Regions from separate parts of the Chryseobacterium sp. FR054 genome, predicted to be linked through region 1. Evidence: riboswitches for the same ligand, from Rfam matches in the RefSeq annotation. Region 1 holds a riboswitch; each other region holds the start of a gene.
The links. Region 1 has a riboswitch for cobalamin ahead of AC106S_RS06350 (T9SS type A sorting domain-containing protein). Riboswitches for the same ligand answer to the same signal wherever they lie in the genome.

Region 1 (4,674 bases):
TTGATTATTTAATAAAACAAACGGCCAATGAGCTTGACCGGTTCAACAGTACGGATGAAACAAAATATTTTGAGCTCATCAAAAAGATCACGTTACTGAAACAGGCTTCCATGAAATTAAGTGAAATTATAGAGTATTCCCCGATCAAAGGAATTTACGGAAACAGAAGAAAATAGCAGGACTTCGGATTTTAGAATATAGAATTGACATTCTGTGACAAAAAGTCCTATAAAATTTTAGGAATAAAAGTTGTAATTTAAACTTTGAAAAAATAGTATAATAATACATAATAGAAATATGGACATTAAAAAAGAATTCAGAGATTTCTCTGTAAAACATTTAGGAAATAACGGTCTGGTTACCGATCAGTATATGGGAATGTATGGTCCAACCAATCTTACACCGTACATCATGGAGGAAAGAAGATTAAACGTTGCTCAGATGGACGTATTTTCACGTCTGATGATGGACAGAATCATTTTCCTGGGAACAGGGATTGATGATCAGGTGGCCAACATCGTAACGGCACAGCTTTTATTCCTTGAAAGTGCAGATCCTTCAAAAGATATCCAGATTTATATCAACTCGCCGGGCGGAAGCGTGTATGCAGGGTTAGGAATCTATGATACCATGCAGATCATCAAGCCTGATGTAGCAACCATCTGTACAGGAATGGCTGCTTCAATGGGAGCTGTTCTTCTTGTTGCCGGAGAAAAAGGAAAACGCTCCGCACTTAAGCATTCAAGAGTAATGATCCACCAGCCTTCAGGAGGTGCTCAGGGAGTTGCTTCGGATATGGAAATCAACCTTAGAGAGATGCTGAAACTGAAGCAGGAGCTTTATGAAATCATCGCTCACCATTCAGGGCAAACCTACGAATGGGTAGAGAAATCTTCCGACAGAGATTACTGGATGACTTCTGAAGAGGCTAAAGGCTACGGAATGGTAGACGAGGTTTTACAGAGATCAACAGAGAAAAAATAATTTTTCCTTATAAGGATGATAAAAAACGCACCAGCCCGGTGCGTTTTTTTGTCTTTATGTTGATTTTTTAATGTTTGTGCTGCTTTTAAACCTAGCAGGTCTCCGAGACCTGTTAGGTTTTTATCTAATCGCACTCATATACTTTTTATCATTATAATTTTAAAAGAATCTGTGTAACCTCCCCGATCTGTGAGGATAAAATATCCCACAATATGCATTATTTTTTAATCAACTTATGAACCGCTGTATTTTTTGAAGTTTTAATTTCCATCAGATAAATACCGGACTGTAAAGACTGAATATCGATTTTTGTAGCTTTTGAAGTAAGGACTTTCTGTCCTGAAACTCCATAAATATTTACTTCGATAATATTTTCAGCTGTTTCTATATGAATGAAATCACTGGCAGGGTTAGGATAAACTCTGAATGCTTTCTTCCGGATATCAGAAACCCCTAAAACTTCAAGTGATGCTTCGGTAGGCGTAAACGGTAATCTTTGTCCAAAGCTTAAACCCAGCCATTCATTATTGTTTAACTGAGTCTGTGACAAAGAAGCCTGACTTCTCCATGATGAAAGATCTTTTCCTTTGAAAAGCTTCCATGCATTATTTCCGGAAGATGTTCCTGAATGACTGTTTAAAGATAAAGAAGCAATCTGCCCTCCGTTGGAAGCGAAATTGAAATAGGAAGCTTGGGCCTGAATTTGCTGGAGGGCCTGTTCTGCGGTAATGCTTCCGTTATAGCGGATTCCGAAAACAAATGAATGGGCAGAACCGTTTGGACTGTTGGTTCCGAAATCGATAACCACAAGGCTTGAATTACTTCCCGTACCGATCCAATGGGTAATCTGCGATGCATTATACCAGGCAGAACTGTAAGCGGCTACCGGAGATGAGGGATGGGAAAGTGGAGGGGTATTATCAGTAAATCCATATCCAAAAGAAACTCCGTACCATTTTCCGTTCACGAGCGGATCTCCGTTTACCCCGTTATTAAGCGTCATATTTTCGGCAGACGGTCCTGACCATGTAGACCAGTAATCATCCAGGCTGGGTACGTGGTGGTTATAGTTCAGGCTGTAAAGGAATCCGGAGGGAATTTCCACTTCCATTTTAGGCTCTGCGGCGGCAATAGCGGTGATGAGGTCTTCCATGGTAAGATCATCCGAATCAAAACGGTATCCCCAGGCATAGGAAGAAGGATTGTCGTCATCATTGAAATCAGCAATGAGGTAGGCTTTTTTAGAACCGGTTCCTACCCAGAATTTAATGTCGTTTTCGGTGAACTGGGCCGACAGGAGCTGCATACAAAGCAGCAGGAAAAAAAAGTAGATTTTTTTCATGATATCATTAAATTAAAAGTTTTATTCCCGAAACTTTCCTTCAGAAAAAAAGAAATGAATGACTTCAGATACTCTGTTTCTGATGAATATGGAATAAGGCAGGTCTCCTGGCTCGCATCAGGAATACGCCTTCCCGGATTTTTGATCCAGTGGCACAGTATACTCCTGTTTAAACAGCTTACAGTTGCGGGTACAGCCCAAGAATTGAATATTCTTCTCACTTGGTTCCCTTTTAATGAACAATGGTTCAGCCTTAAACCGCTACAAATATAATATCTAAATTTTTGATGTCATTTTGTGAATTATTCTGATTTTTTAAATTTTGTTTAAAGATCAGGTCATTTTCGGTCTTATGACTTTTTTAATTCGATAAAGAATTCCGGAATATGATGTTTTATCCTGATATTTTTTGTGTTTAAAATAAATTAACCTTAAACCTTGATTGTTAAAATATACTTATTCTTGTATTCAAGATCAGTTTACAATCATTATCTATTTTCGCTGCCATAAAAGTAAACATGAAAAAACTGCTGATCTCTGCTTTGGCGCTTATTGCTATGGCATCATGTAAAGATGATGACCATGTAAGCGGCCAGGATATTAATTATTCCAGACTTCCTCAGGAATTTCCTTTTTCCAAACTGGCAACGGTAAATGGGGTAGATGTGATTAACGGAGGTTTTGGCTCCGGAGCAGCCGCCCACCCAGGCAGAAAAGGTGAATTCTATGTCATTACAGACCGCGGTCCCAATACCGACTATCTGAACGGGAAAAAATTTCCGGCTCCGGATTTCACGCCGACCATTATGCATTTTAAGATCAATACTGAAGGAAATATCGAGGTCATTAAATATATTAAACTTAAAAATCCTTCCGGCCAGCCCATCACAGGGCTTCCAAATCCCGCAGGAATGGGAAGTACAGGCGAAACCGCTTATGATGTAAACGGAAATGTTTTAGGAACGGATAATTACGGACTGGACAGCGAGAGCCTTGTTGCAGCAGCTGACGGTACCTTCTGGGTATCTGATGAGTATGGTCCGCATATCGTACATTACAGTGCTGAAGGAGTGGAAATGGAAAGAATCAGCCCGATAGGCGTTAATACAGGACCGAGAAAGCTGCCTGCTGTTTTAGCCAAAAGAAGAGCCAACAGGGGAATGGAAGGGCTCTGCATCACTCCGGACGGAAAAACGCTCGTAGGAACCATCCAGTCAATGATGTATGTTCCTACAAAGGCTTTGGCTACCAATACCACTTTAACGAGGATTGTTACATTCGATATTGCCACAGGAAAAACAAAACAGTTTTTATATAAACAGGATGGCGGAACTTCAGATTCTGTCTGCGATATAACCGCGATCAGCAACACGGAATTCCTGGTTATTGAAAGAGACGGAAACTTCGGTTCGCAGGGCGGCGTGAAAAAAGTATACAGGATCAGCCTGGCAGATGCTTCTGACGTAACCGGACCTGATGTGGCCGCTGTGGACGGAATGAAGATCAATAATAAAGCCCTGGAACAGTGTACATGGAACGAAATTACCACCGCCGGAATAAAACCGGTGTCCAAAACATTAGCCGCAGACCTGGTGGCCAAGCTGGGCTATGAACATGATAAGTTTGAAGGAATCGTTTATCTTGGAAATAATAAACTGGCTGTTTTCAATGATGACGATTTTGGAATCTTAGATGACGGAAACGGAAATCCGAAAGCCAAGATCCTTCCTAAAACCGGGAAAGTAGATAAGGGAACTATGTATATAGTCGATATTCAATAATTAGATTTTTTTAAAGAAAACGGCGGAATCGAAGATTCCGCCGTTTTTGTTGATGTATGTTGGTTAAGCTCAGTAGAAATGGATGTTATGGTTATTTTTCCTACGGATCACACAAATTTCACAGATGTTATCTGCTGTTTTTTGCATCGTTTGATCTGGTTAATCATAATCAATTCAATTGGGTCCGTTCACATATAAAAATAAACTCCATTGGCTTTAGCCAAAACCTGTTTTTATAATATTAATTGAAAGCCTCGATAATTTTAGAGAAATCCTCTAATTTTAAAGCAGCCCCTCCAATCAGTCCTCCGTCAATATCCGGCTGGGAGAAGATTTCTTTAGCATTATCCGGTTTTACAGAACCTCCGTAAAGGATAGAAACCTCATCGGCTACTTCCTGGCCATATTTTCCTGCAATAATGCTTCTGATGTGTGCATGAATTTCCTGAGCCTGCTCCGGTGTAGCCGTCTCTCCGGTTCCGATTGCCCAAACCGGTTCGTAAGCAATCACCACTTTTTTGATCTCGTCAGCAGAAAGCGTGAAAAGAGCTTCTTCAGTCTGGCTTT
Region 2 (4,674 bases), 120 kb from region 1:
TTGCACCGTGAATATTTCCGCCGCTGGAAACATCTACCAGATCAACGGAATGGCTTTTCAATATTTCAGCCAGCTGAACACTGTCTTCAATATCCCATCCGTTTTCCGCGTATTCGGTTCCGGAAATTCTTACAAAAAGAGCGGTATTTTCGTCCAGTTCTTCATTCACCGCCTCAACAATCTCTATCAGGAACCGGATTCTGTTTTCAAAACTTCCTCCATATTCATCAGTTCTTATATTGGAAAGCGGGGACAGAAACTGGTGGATCAGGTAGCCGTGAGCTCCGTGGATCTCTATGATATCAAATCCTGCCTTCACGGCTCTTTTTGCCGCTTCTTTAAAGTTCTGTACCTGCTGCTTCACCTCATCAGTGGTCAGAACATGGGGAATTCTTTCTGAAGGATGATAGGGAACCGGGCTCGGAGCCAGAGTTTCCCAGCCTTCTTCAACAGAGATCTGTTTATTATTCCACGTAGAGCCTTTTCTTCCTGCGTGGGCCAGCTGGATTCCTATTTTACTTTCCGAATGGGAATGGACAAAATCAACGATCTTTTTAAGCTGATCTGCCTGCTCATCACTCCAGATTCCCATGCATTTATTCGTAATTCTCCCTTTCGGTTCCACTCCTGTGGCTTCTACCATAAGCAGTCCTGTTCCGCCCTGTGCCCTGCTTCCGTAATGCACAAAGTGAAAGTCATTGGCCAGTCCGTTTTCGCAGGAATACATACACATCGGTGACATTACCCAGCGGTTCTTCAATTCTATATTTCTGAATTTTATTGGTGTATACAGCATTTTAAACTTTTGAATTTCAGGTTCAATGATCTGATGAACAAAAATATTGCCCACCTGATTAAAAAGAACTAATTTTAGCCCCCCTTTTTTAGTCCTACAATATATGAAAAAAGACATACAGATCAGTTACGAGTATTTTAAAAACAGCAGTGAACTGAGCGATATTGAAAAAAAACTATTCGAAAGAGCCAAAGAAGCCCGCGAAAATGCCTATGCCCCCTACTCCCAGTTTCTGGTAGGATGTTCTGTCCTGCTTGAAAACGGAGAGATCTATTCCGGCAACAACCAGGAGAACGCTGCTTTTCCGTCCGGGCTGTGTGCTGAAAGAACGGCTCTTTTCTGGGTAGCCGCCAACTTTCCGGATGTGAAGATTAAAAAGATCTTTGTAGTGGGCGGACCTAAGGAATTTCATGAGAAAAATCCTCCGATCCCGCCATGCGGAGCCTGCCGCCAGAGCTTAATAGAATTTGAGACCAAGCAGAACGAGAATATCGACCTTTATTTTTCAAGTATGAATGAGGAGGTTTACAAGGTACATGCGATTAAAGATCTGCTTCCCTTCTATTTTGATTCATCGTTTTTATAAATGGAAGATATATTGCTTTTTGCCACGAATAAAATATCTGTGTCCGTGGCAATAAAGCTTTTTTAATCACAACAGTTTTTTACGTCTCATCTGAAAGTTTAAAGTTTTGCTTATAGAAATTCACTTAAATTCTTGGTAAAGAATCTACCTAATCCATGAAAATTTTATGCTCGCTGATCTGGCAGATTAAGCAGATTTTTACAGCATCGTTATTCAAAACCTTCATAAATATTGTTCCCGCAAATCTCACAGATAACACAGATCTTTTTCTGGAAAATCTGTGGAAAACTCAAATTTCATCAATATGATAACTGTATTTTTTGGAACGCAAAGTTTGATGCACAGGCAATTTTGAAGAAAGTAAAGTTCAGAATCAACTCCGTTGATCCGATGAAGCGATGGATTAGCCTTCGGCTGTCTTAAATCTTAAAGCAATCGATCACTGTTCAGGAAAACTGCTGAAAATCTTTGAATTTTTTTGTGTCTTAAAAGCTGTATCATAATTAAAGTCCTTACGCCCTTGCTTTAAACCGACAAAAAATCTGCATCATCTGCTCTGTCTGCGAGGAAAAACATACCCATAAAAATCTGTGAAATTCGTGTATTCTGCGAGAAATTCAATATTTGATTGTAAAATGGATGAAAATATTTGATCTTCTTACACCATAAAACATGATAATAATTCAATTTATCAGGAGATTACTTTAAACCAACAAAAAATTTACGTAATCCATAGAGTTTGACAGAATCCCTCCTGTTCTACCCATTTATCGTTTCATCTTTCTGTCCTGTTGTCTAATACATTTAAAAACTTATCTTTGCAAAAATTTTGGTTTCCAGTCTATTGGAAATAATAGGGAATTGGGTGAAAATCCCAAACTGTCCCCGCAACTGTAAATCGTAATAAGAGATTCTGCAAAAAACCACTGTTTATACGGGAAGGTGCAGAACGCGAAAGTCAGGAGACCTGCCAGAATACTAACTAAAAATGACTTGCTTCCGGAGGAGAAGTAAAATTAGTATGGATATAAAAAGATCTTTATTACTGCTTTGTTCGTCATACGGCAGCTTTCTTTTGGGACAGGAGAAGGCCATTGATACCATTTATATATTCGATAACCAGATGAGCAGGGTGAAACAGTTTCACTACGTCAATACGATTACTCCAAAGGATATTGAGAAAAATTCGACGAATCTTTCCGAGCTTTTACGTTTTCAGTCGCAGATTTATATGAAGGAAAACGGCCGTGGTGCTGTTTCTTCACCTTCATTCCGGGGAACGAGTGCCGGACATACGGCTTTTGTATGGAACGGCATCAATATCAATTCTGTATTTTTAGGGCAGGGAGATGTGAATAATATTCCGCTTTATGGCTATGATGAACTTGAAATAAAAGCAGGGGGAGGAAGCGTGCAGTACGGAAGCTCGGCCATCGGCGGCAGTATTCACCTGAATAATAATCTGGAATTCAACAGAGGATTCGGGGCCTCGCTGTATTCTGAGGCAGCTTCATTCGGAACGTATAATAATTTTGCCAAAGCTTCTTACAGCAATGAAAAATTCAGCTTTAAAGCATCCGGAAGCTATGTTATCAGTGAAAATGATTATAAGGTTCCTGAGTTTGTCGTGGGAAGTTCTCCTTATAATAACCTCAACGGAAAGTATTATAATACGACTTTCAATATCGGGGCTTCTTATAAGATTGCAGACCGTCAGACGATTTCATGGCAAAACCAGATCTTTGATGCATCCCAGCACTATCCTATTTTTGAACCTAACGGGAATAAGACCAAATACAATGCCCAGACTTTGAGGAGCCTGATCTCCTGGGACGTAAATACAACGAATCTTTCCAACAGTTTAAAGGCTGCCTATACGGAGGATAATTTCCAGTATTTCGGGGATATCAGCCGTCCGAAAACGAGCGGTGCGGAAGGAAAGAATTATATTTTCAGGAATGATTTCAATTACTTCATTACTCCTAAGATCAACGTCAATGCGATCGGTGAATTCCAGGTCAACAAAGGGGAAGGCTATGAATCGGGACTCGGTAATATCAGCCGTAATGTAGGAGCCATAGCGGGTCTTATCAGGTATTTTGCTACAAAGGATCTCCGTTTTGAAGCCGGTGTCAAGCAGAATTTCATCGAGGATATTTCTTCTCCGCTCCTGTATTCTTTTTCAGGGAAATGGAATGCTTTGAAATGGTACCATACCGGGGTAAGCTTTTCCAGAAACTTCAGGTTTCCTTCTTTTAATGATCTTTACTGGCAGCCGGGCGGGAACCGTGATCTTAAGCCGGAAACTTCCATCAATATCGATATGAATCATGAGTTCGTCCTGGGTGACTTTAAAATTATGCTGAGTCCTTATTATATGGATATTAAGGATTATATCAGCTGGTTACCCACTCCTTACGGATACTGGGGAGCTTTCAATACCTATAAAGTTGAATCCTATGGTCTGGAAACCCAGGCTTCATTCTATAAAAACTGGGGCAAACACGCACTAAAGCTGAATGCGGGCTATACTTATTCGCGATCGGAAAACAAGGAAACCCGGAAGCAGATGATGTATGTTCCTTTCCACAAAGCCAACGGAACGGCAGAATATCAGTACGGTTTTCTTAAAGTGTATGTTCAGGGTCTTTTCAACGGTCTTACTTACACGACTACGGATGAAAACAAAGCGATGTCGCTTGATCCTTATTTTATCTTAAATACCGGTGTTTCTGCAACGCTTCTGAAGAAGTATACTTTAGGAGTCAAGATCAATAACCTGACTGATACTGTTTATCAGACGGTGTACTATTATCCCATGCCTAAAAGGAATTACAGTATTTACGCAACCATTAATTTTTAAAACTGAAATATATTATGAAATTACACAGACTTTTATCTCTTCTTTTTGCTTTCGTACTCCTTTCAGGAATTTATTCGTGTAGCAGCGACAATGATGAGCCGGAAGAATACTATGGAAACGGTTTCCTGATTGCCAATGAAGGTAAATTTCAGTCTCCTACGGCAGAAGTAACTTTCCTGAGCTCTGATCTGAACATTCAGAAGAACAACATTTTCTCTTCCAGCAATGGCGGGACCATACTTGGTGATGTACTGCAGACCATTGCCTTCAATGGTGATAATGCTTATCTTCTCCTGAATAACTCCAACAGGATACAGGTCGTTAACCGTGCTAATTTTAAAATAAAGGGAGAAATTAAAGCAGAACTTGCTGCTCCCCGTTATATGGCTTTTGCCAATAACAGCATTTATGTAACCAATGATAAGTTCG
Region 3 (4,674 bases), on a different contig from region 1:
ACGATTCAGCTATTTTCAGGTCTAATTAAAATAAAAATGGATTTTGATTTAAGTTCTATAAGGAAATACTATCTGTTTAAAAGCAATGATAATAGAGTATTTCAGAATATTCCGGATGAAACGGCTGAAGATTTAAATCTTGATTTCCTTTTTTTTAAACTGGATCACACAAAATCCAAAATAGGAAAGCAGTATTTTTACTCCAAACTGAGGATCATCCCTCAAAATAAAGATTCTTTCTTTGACCATTACGTTGACTATTGTAGTGAAAATAAAACGGATATTATTGAGAAAGAACTCGGAAAACTGAATAAATTTCATGATTATGAAATCATTGATCTGATTGAAAACAGAATTTTTATCAATCAGAAATACCTTAATTACGCAAAACTTTCACTTACCTTACTCTGTATTATCCTGGTCTGCGGCATTTTTGTGAAACCTGTTCTCGGATTTATTATTCCCTTGTTTTTAGTCAATGCTTATTTTCATTATGCCAATAAAAGCTACGTGGAATATTACAATGCCATTATTTCCAGATTATATACTGCCGTTATAGTAGCGAAAAATATAAGCAAAACAAAGGCTCTGGCGGAAGAATATAAGACAATTGATCTCAAAAGATTGGTGCGGGCCATATGGTCGGCAAATGCAGCACAACAATTGGCGAAAAATGAGTTTCTGATTGTTTTCTGGTTATTGCTGGAAATTGTCAGAATCACCTTCAATCTGGAGATTTTCGGATTCAGCAGGAATGTAAACATTCTGAATGCTTCCAAAGACAATCTGCTGAAAATTTATGAATATATCGGTAAAATCGATACTGCTGTGACCCTTTCTGAAATTAAGCATCAATATACGGTTTGCAAACCGGTTTTCAGTGAAAAGAAAGAGATAAAGGTAGAAAGAATCTATCACCCTCTGATTGATGGATGTGTGAAAAATGATCTGCATATTTCAGATTCCGGTATTGTTCTTACGGGATCGAATATGTCCGGAAAAACAACCTTTATGAGAAGCCTGGCTGTCAATGCATTGATGGCCCAGCTATTCGGATTTTGCTTTGCAGACGCTTATGAAGCTCCTTTCATGAAGATCTTAACCTCAATTTCAATTAAAGACGACATTAATGAAAACAAAAGTTATTATCTGGAAGAAGTATTAAGAATCAAAGATTTCTTTAATGAAAAAGACGGTTTTAATCTGATCCTGATTGATGAAATTTTTAAAGGTACGGGTACCAAAGAGAGAATTGCCATAAGTAAAGCTGTTTTAAAAGCCATGAACTCTGAACGGAACTTAATCTGCATTACCACCCATGATCTGGAAATAGCCAATTTTCTGGAAAGAAATAATTATGCCCTGTACTATTTTTCGGAAGAAATACAGGAAGATAAACTGCAGTTTACTTATCAGCTGAACCGGGGAATCAATCAAAAACCAAATGCCATAAGAATTTTGAAAATGTACGGATACCCCGAAGAGCTCATCAAAGAGTCCTACACCTATCTTGAATAATTATGGCAATGGAATGCGTTTATAGAATACGGATCGGTTTCTTGAATTCATCAATCGCTACAAAAGTGAAATCCCCAACAATAGCTCTTTCCCTTTCATAAGAATACATCTGTTCCGTATAGATTTCAACATTTACTTTCATACTGGTTTTTCCTACATAGGAAACTTTTCCGATCAGTTCTACAATCGTTCCGGCGGGGATCGGTTTTTTAAAGTCGATCTTGTCGCTGCTTACCGTTACCACTCTTTTACGGGCAAAACGGGTTGCTGTAATAAAAGCTACCTCATCCATCAGCTGCATGGCTGTCCCTCCGAAAAGAGTATCATAATGATTCGTAGTATTGGGGAAAACCGCTTTGAAAATTCTGGTTTCGGATGCTTCAATTCTTTCTTCTGTTGTCATATATCATTATTAATTAAAGCGAAATGAAATCAATTAAAACAACAGAACAATAACAGGAACCATAGGAATTCCTGAAACAATTCATCGGATCAATAAACTTCAAATCGCGAAAGTTTTTTGTTTAAAGAAAAGGCAGGTCTCCTGACTTGTAACATCTTTTATCTCCTTCCCGTGCCCTGCACAGTGGATCTTTTGATAAAGACTTCAGTTACTTACAGTTGCGCGACAGTCCGTGATTTTCACACGGTTCCCTTTTAATCTGCGTTAAGCAGAACCACTTTCTATGATGAATAAGTGCAAAACTTTTTCGAGTGCAAAAATAAGGATAATACAGAAAAGAACAGCAATTATTCCGGATTATTATAAATGATCTGGCTCATTACCCTTCCTTCCTTGATGGTCCAAAGGGTAGTGTACCTGTTTTCACCGGAACCGTTGATCATATAAAGATAGATGTGGTCATTATCAAGAGCCGTTACCCCGATATTGTTGAAATCCATGGTGGGCTGAAACATATTTTTAATAGCTTCACGAACAAAGACAGAGCCTCTTCCCGGCTGCTGTACCCTGATTGACTTGATCTCCATCAACCCCTCAGGAAGTTCACCCTTGATGCCCCACGGTTTTACTTTGTCTATGGTTATAATTTTTCCGTCAGCATCTTTTTCCTGTTTACGGTAGCTGGCATTGGAAGGATATACATCAATCACCACTTTGGTTCTTTGGGACGTAGGAATTTTAGGATTACTGTTGTCTGTAAAAATTAAGGATTTCCCGTTTTTAGATTTGGAAGGGGTAAACTGGGGAAGCTGGTCGATAAAAGAAATACGTCCTTTGTTTACCATTCCTTCTTTGTCAAGTGTTTCATATCTTACAAAAGGTTTATCATCGTCCTGTTTTTCAGGATATTTTATCCATATCCATTCCGTTTCTCCCGGTGCAGGTTTTACATAAACAAAAACGTCCCCTTTACGCATACGGATCTTATCGACGATTTTTCTGTAATCCTCCTTGTGTACCCGTACATTGGCATACCCTTCCTCAGCTTTTACAACACCGAAAGGAACTTTATTCTGCCCTTTAACGGATGCCAATAAAGAGAAAATACTGAAAGCGGATAGATATAATGTCTTGTTTACGGAAATCATGATAATTTTTTTTTGACCTTCAAATATATAAATTAAAAACTTTTCGGAAGATAATTAAATCGCCTCAGTTCTTCAAAATCGTTGATCTTTCTTAAATAAGTCCGGGAAAGAAGATAAACATCATCTGCCATCCGGAAGACAGGCTCATAGTTGTGATCGGAAATAATAATACCTTTACCGGCGGCCTGCCCTTTGATAATGCTTTCCATTTCATCACATAATTTAGGGGAAACCCCGCTGAAAGGTTCATCCAGTAAAATAAAATCCGCGTCGGAGTACAGAATCATAAGAGTTTCCACGATTCTTTTTTCTCCTCCTGAAAGATGCCTGGTCTTTTCATCTAAAAACGGTTTTATCAGGTCAAGATGATAAAGTTTTTCCCTGTTTTCTTCGTCACAGAACAATGGGATTAAATTTCTGATTTTAATGCTTTTCGGAAGGAAGGACGTACGCTGAGGCAGATATGCAATTCTGTTTTTCCGGTCGGACAGGGTTTTAAGAACAATATCATTATATCTGATAAACTGGGTGTCGCCTTTTACCGTTCCGAAGATGATCTGAAGCAGAGTAGATTTTCCTCCGCCTGAAGGTCCCAGAATTCCTGAGATTCTTCCGGTTTCGCAACTTATAAAAACGTCCTGAAGAATTTTCCTGGTTCCGAAAGATTGGGTAATACTGTCTGCATGAAGCTTTTTCATAAACCGGATACGATTTTTACCATTACACTTAACGATAGGGTAAAGACCCAAAGAAACAGTCTTGAAAATCCAAAATTGGCATAAAAAAAATATTCACCTTTCAGCCTTATTTCATAGATGAAAAAATGAAGCAGGGGAAGAATTAATAGAAAACATAACCCGAAATTTCCCATACTGAATCCACTTAAAAAAGAAACCAACAGAGAAAATAACACTGCCGGAACAAGTAGTTTCTGATAAAAGATCCGGAGAACCCTGATGTTTTTAATCATATTTTTGAAAATACAGGAAAAGTGTCTGTATAGATCATAAATATAGAATCTTTACTTTAGAAAATATAAAAATATCCGATTTTTTTGGTTTAATTTTAGGACGAAAATGTAATAACCATTAACTATGAGAAAAAAACTACTTTTTATGCTCCTGCTCTGTGCAGGAACGATGTGGCTTCAGGCAGCAGAAATTACCGGGAAAACGATTTCCGTAAGCAACTTCAAAACACCGGTGAATGTTATGGTTTCCAATATCGGAATAACCTCTGCGGATATCACCTGGGACCCGGTTCCCGGCGCAACCAGTTATAATGTGAGATTCAGGCCGGTAGGTAGTCCCGCCTGGATAATGGCAGTAATTACTTCCGGAGCTACTGCTTATCAGATTACCTCTCTTTCTCCCTGCACGGCTTATGAGGTTCAGGTTGCAGATGGAAATGCCCCTTTTTCAGCTTCTGTATTTTTTTATACAGGACTTAATTACTGTTCTTCCGGATCTACGGATTCAGGCATTATGCATATCTCAAATGTGACGGTAATTCCTTACGGAGGAGTACCCCAGATGAACAGTTCTTCGGGACCTTCCGGATATACCGATTACCGGAATGATCCGTCAAGAAGAGTACAGCTGTCCG
Region 4 (4,674 bases), on a different contig from region 1:
GAAGTAATCAAGGGTACATTTGTTACTTCCCATATTTCCTTCATTCAGAAGGTAAAAACCTTTGATGGCTGTATCTTCTCCGGTGCTTACCTCTTCTTTTTCCGAGGGAACAACGTAATCGTCCGTCCGGCATGAGAACAGACAGAGAAAGGCAAGAGCCAGAAGGTAAAAGTTTAGTTTTTTCATAATGTAAAGCTTACAATGAGTTTAAAATTTCTTCCGGGCATCGGATAATTCCTTACCACGTCATAATATTGATTGAGGACGTTATTGACCTCAAAACCGGCTTTGATCTGATGGGCATGCCAGTTGAATTTTTTCTGAACCGATAAATCATGGGTATACCACGGCTGAAGATAATTGGCACGGATGTTATTCAGCTGTGCATCATAACGTTCTCCGGTATACATGAAACTGTAATTGAAACTCCAGTCTTTATAATCCGCCATCATGGTAAAAGTCAGGGCATGCCAGGGCACATAAGAGATCTGGTCTCCGTAATAATCTTCTTTTTTATCGGTATAATCTCCTGCTCTCTGATAGGTATAGCTTACCAGAGGTTTCAGTTTCACCTTATTGATATCAAATTCAGCCTGAACATTGACATCTGCTCCCACAATCCTTACTTCTCCGAGATTCGTCATCATCCACCGGAACAGATTGGTGGTAGGAACTGCGATGATTTTATTTTCCACTTCATTATAATATCCGTCCGCTTTCACATAAATTCCTTTAAAAAATTCATGATCATAAAGTTTATGGTAGGTAAAACCCACGTCATACTGATTGGTAAATTCAGGTTTCAGCATCACATTTCCGATCATGGTGTAATACAGATCATTGAAAGTTGGCATCCTGAAAATCCTTTTATAAAAGGCTCTTATGGTAAAATCTTTTGAATCAGAGGGCTGATAGCTCAGAAATGCAGAGGGGGTCCATTCTGTTTTATCGGGAGATTTTGCATTTTTCTCCACATTTTCATGGACAAACGTTCCAAGTACACTTCCCAGGAATTTAAACCTTCTCCACTGATAGGTCGTGGCAAAAGCCAGCAGTGAGGTATATCGTGTAGGAAATGAAAAATCCCTGAGACTGGCATTCAGGTTATTATACTGGAAGTCCAAACCTGCACTTACATCCCAGTCTTTGGTAATCGAATAGATATTGGACGAAGAAAAGTAAAGTTCTCTCTGGATATAGGTATTATCAATGCGCAGGGCTGTTGTTGATACATTGACCGTATCCAGGAACCTGGAATAATCGTAGGCAAATTTGGCTTTCACCTGGGTTTCAAACTTCGGAAACAGCTTTTTTCTGAAACTGGCCTGAATAAAATAGTTTTCATCCAGCATCTGCTGTCCTTTAGGCCCGAAATCATTATTCACGACAGCAGTGGGAATTCCCCGGTCTGAAATATATCCGTAACCGCGTACATTCCAGCTCCCGTTATTAATAATTCCGTTAAAACCTGTTTCAAGACGTTTAGCCTGAATATAGGAATCATATCTTCTGGCAATCGTATCATTGGCAACAGAGCCGTCAGCATTTTTCTTTTGGTATTTATACTTGTACAATCCTCTGCTCTGCACAAACTCCGAACTGAAGCTTGCTGCCACCCGGTCTGAAATCTTCTGCTCCAGGCGGAACGAAGGATTAAACAGGCTGATGGACCCAAATTTAAGCCTGACCGTTACATTGGTTTTCTGATTTCCTTTAAATACAGGAGTTTTAGGCTGAAGATAAATAGATCCTGAAGACCCGAAATCTTTTGCAGGCTGAAAGATCTCACTTTTCTGACCGTTGTACAAAGAGATTGATTCTATATCATCTAGGGAAAATTTCCCCAGATCCACCACTCCGTTCTGGGCATTTCCAAGCTGAATGCCGTCATAGAAAACACCGACATGCTGGCTTCCCATGCTCCGGATATTAACAGTTTTCAAACCTCCCATTCCGCCGTAATCCTTGATCTGAACACCGGAAAAATATCTCAGGGCATCCGCTACCGACTGGCTGTTCAGCCTTTCCAGCTGTTCGCCTGAAAGAATCTGTGCGGGAAGAATTTCTTTAAAATCTTTTTTATAAATCCGGACAGGAAGAATCGTTTTCTCCCGGATGCTGTCCTTAGACTGTGAGAATACAAGATGAGAGGCCGTCACAAAAATTGCGACAGCTCCCTTTTGAAACAGAGAAGCAGTAAGTTTTGTCACCATTAGCTCATTCAGAATAATGATGACGCTAACGGATATAAGAAAGCAACGACAAAGCACAGCATTCACTGCACAGAATCATTGTTGTCCTAAGCTTTATTCCACGAAAGCGTCAAACGTTCATCTTCTGGCAGGTCTTCTGACTTACTCCGTTTCTGAAATCCTTCCCATTAAAAAAACAGTGGATATATTCTTCAGAAACTTTGGTGTGGAGCTTACAGCAGCGGGTCTGTCCCGGATTTTCACCGGATTCCCTTTTAAGCGCTTTTTACGGCTCACCAGATTCCGGCAAAGATAAACAATTCCTGACATATTCAAAATCTGAAATAACAAAATGATTCTCAGCAGGATAAAAACATTTCACAAGCTATGTTCCCTGCAAAAGAAAAACCTTACAAACGAGAAAAGCATTTGTAAGGTTTATTAAAAAAAGTATTTTCTGATCGGGGATCATTTATTCATCAGATTCCGATATTCAGAAAAATACTGAAACGTGATTTTGCCTCAATATCTCCTCCTGCCAGCTCAGTATAAGCAGGCAGCATGATCTCACTTCCGAGACTGAACTTTTTATAAGATGCTTCAAAGCCCAGCTTGCCATACAAAGCACTTCCTGATGTACGGGGCAATGTTTCTCCGTACTGCCTGTTGGTATCATACACCTCGCCCTGAAGCCCGGCTTTGGCAGAAAATATGGTTTTATCAGTTCCTGTGATCCGGTAAAATCCTGTTGCTGCATAATTCCATTGATTCCCGAAACGATAATGTTTTTTGTTTTCAGTTTTCACTGTATAGTCCGTATTGATAAGCACTGCCAGTTTATTCTTCTGGAATTTATAATTTAAAGCTGCCTGATAGTCCCAGCTGCCTGTTCCGAGCTGAAAACTCGGATTAACCCCGGAAATTCCTTTTTCATCAAATTTTCCCAGAGGAATTTTTATCCCCAGGCCACCATTCAGCTGATGGGCATTATCTTTCGAATTAATGATCTGATAAATTCCCATCAGATTCAGATCCCCGATTCCATTGATGCGGATGTCTCCCTGCCAGGTTTTCTTTTCGTGAAAATGAAAGGGCAGACTGGCGTACACACTCAGTTTTTTCGTCAGAGGAATTTTTCCCCACAGCTGAAGGGTATTGAAATACTGGTCCTGTGTAAGATCTTTCACAAACAAATTTTCTTTTGCCTTATAATGCTGGGCAAAATATTTAATGCCGATAAACTGGGGATTCAGCAATGATTCGAAACCTGACGAACCATTTCCGGCCGCACAGCCGCAGGCATCACAGTCATCAAGCGATATTCTGCTAAAATCACCGGATACCTCCATGCTGTCTTTAACCGTTTTAGCATGAAATCCTGCAGATAAAGCCATTCCTATTATTACCATTATTTTTTTCCTGTTCATTATTCTGCAAATTGGGGATTAGAAATAAAGTTTTTATCGGAAAGCGTTTTCAGAAAAGCGATAATCAACTGCTTATCCTGAATGTTCATCGCAATTCCGGTATGCCCGTTCTGTTTCAGTTTCGGATCCAGGTTAGGATGGTCTTCCACTCCATCGGAATAGAAATTGAGAACCGCTTCCAGCGTATAGAATCTTCCGTCGTGCATATAAGGTGCAGTATATTCTATATTTCTAAGGCCCGGCACCCGGAACTTCATCCAGTCGTTCTGATCAAGGGTTACCCGGTAACGCCCGGGATCTTTAAACTGCGAATTATAATACATTCCTGTATTCCTGAAACTCTCATCGGTAAATAATTCTCCGCTGTGGCAGGAAGCGCATTTCTGCTGAAAAAGGGTCATTCCCTGAGATTCTTCCACAGTCAGTTTTTCTTTTCCCTGCCTGAATCTGTCATATTTTGAATCTGCGGAGATCAGGCTTGCCATAAACTGAGACAAGGCTTTCAGTACTCTTTCTCCTGTGATATTTTCATCTCCGTAGGCCGCTGCAAAAAGCTTTTTATATTTCGGATCTGCTTTCAGTTTGGCAATGGCTTCCGGCATCGAACTGTCCATTTCATTCACATCTGTGATGGGAATAATAGGCTGTTCATTCAGATTATGAATTACTCCATCCCACATATACCTTTTCAGAAATATCATATTCTGGATAGGCGGCGCATTCCGGATTCCTGTTCTGTCGTCTACGCCATGACTTACATTATGTCCGTGGTGGGTAAAAGCATTTTCCTGAATATGGCAGAATCCGCATGAAATGGTATTGTTCCCGGAGAGCTTTCCTTCGTAGAATAATTTACGGCCAAGCTCCACTCCGTTTTTGGTGACCGGATTGGAAGTTTTATCAAAAGTCATTTCCGGGAAATAAGACGGAAACTGTAAAGGGTAGGCTTCATCTTTCTCCAATGGCTGCATCACCTCATCTGAACAGGCTGTAAAACTTAAAAAGCCAATCAAGAGCAGCAATAGTCTTGTCAGTATATTAATCATTGTGAACAT

Region 2: linked by a shared signal. The riboswitch ahead of AC106S_RS06915 (TonB-dependent receptor plug domain-containing protein) and the one ahead of AC106S_RS06350 (T9SS type A sorting domain-containing protein) in region 1 are both predicted to bind cobalamin.
Region 3: linked by a shared signal. The riboswitch ahead of AC106S_RS10685 (acyl-CoA thioesterase) and the one ahead of AC106S_RS06350 (T9SS type A sorting domain-containing protein) in region 1 are both predicted to bind cobalamin.
Region 4: linked by a shared signal. The riboswitch ahead of AC106S_RS21475 (TonB-dependent receptor) and the one ahead of AC106S_RS06350 (T9SS type A sorting domain-containing protein) in region 1 are both predicted to bind cobalamin.

What each region holds. Positions count from the first base shown of each region.
Region 1 covers NZ_JBXDSA010000001.1:1,393,183-1,397,856, reverse strand. The annotation lists gene dnaG (DNA primase) at 1-176, shown strand, start outside; gene clpP (ATP-dependent Clp endopeptidase proteolytic subunit ClpP) at 298-984, shown strand; gene AC106S_RS06350 (T9SS type A sorting domain-containing protein) at 1,202-2,326, opposite strand; cobalamin riboswitch at 2,407-2,597, opposite strand; gene AC106S_RS06345 (esterase-like activity of phytase family protein) at 2,845-4,107, shown strand; gene tpiA (triose-phosphate isomerase) at 4,349-4,674, opposite strand, start outside.
Region 2 covers NZ_JBXDSA010000001.1:1,510,239-1,514,912, forward strand. The annotation lists gene namA (NADPH dehydrogenase NamA) at 1-796, opposite strand, end outside; gene cdd (cytidine deaminase) at 900-1,382, shown strand; cobalamin riboswitch at 2,196-2,371, shown strand; gene AC106S_RS06915 (TonB-dependent receptor plug domain-containing protein) at 2,404-4,245, shown strand; gene AC106S_RS06920 (YncE family protein) at 4,260-4,674, shown strand, end outside.
Region 3 covers NZ_JBXDSA010000002.1:730,919-735,592, forward strand. The annotation lists gene AC106S_RS10680 (MutS-related protein) at 37-1,518, shown strand; gene AC106S_RS10685 (acyl-CoA thioesterase) at 1,538-1,921, opposite strand; cobalamin riboswitch at 2,036-2,215, opposite strand; gene AC106S_RS10690 (hypothetical protein) at 2,269-3,069, opposite strand; gene AC106S_RS10695 (ATP-binding cassette domain-containing protein) at 3,102-3,767, opposite strand; gene AC106S_RS10700 (GEVED domain-containing protein) at 4,164-4,674, shown strand, end outside.
Region 4 covers NZ_JBXDSA010000006.1:141,598-146,271, forward strand. The annotation lists gene AC106S_RS21470 (YncE family protein) at 1-186, opposite strand, end outside; gene AC106S_RS21475 (TonB-dependent receptor) at 183-2,213, opposite strand; cobalamin riboswitch at 2,323-2,508, opposite strand; gene AC106S_RS21480 (transporter) at 2,672-3,601, opposite strand; gene AC106S_RS21485 (cytochrome-c peroxidase) at 3,619-4,674, opposite strand; gene AC106S_RS21490 (MbnP family protein) at 4,658-4,674, opposite strand, start outside.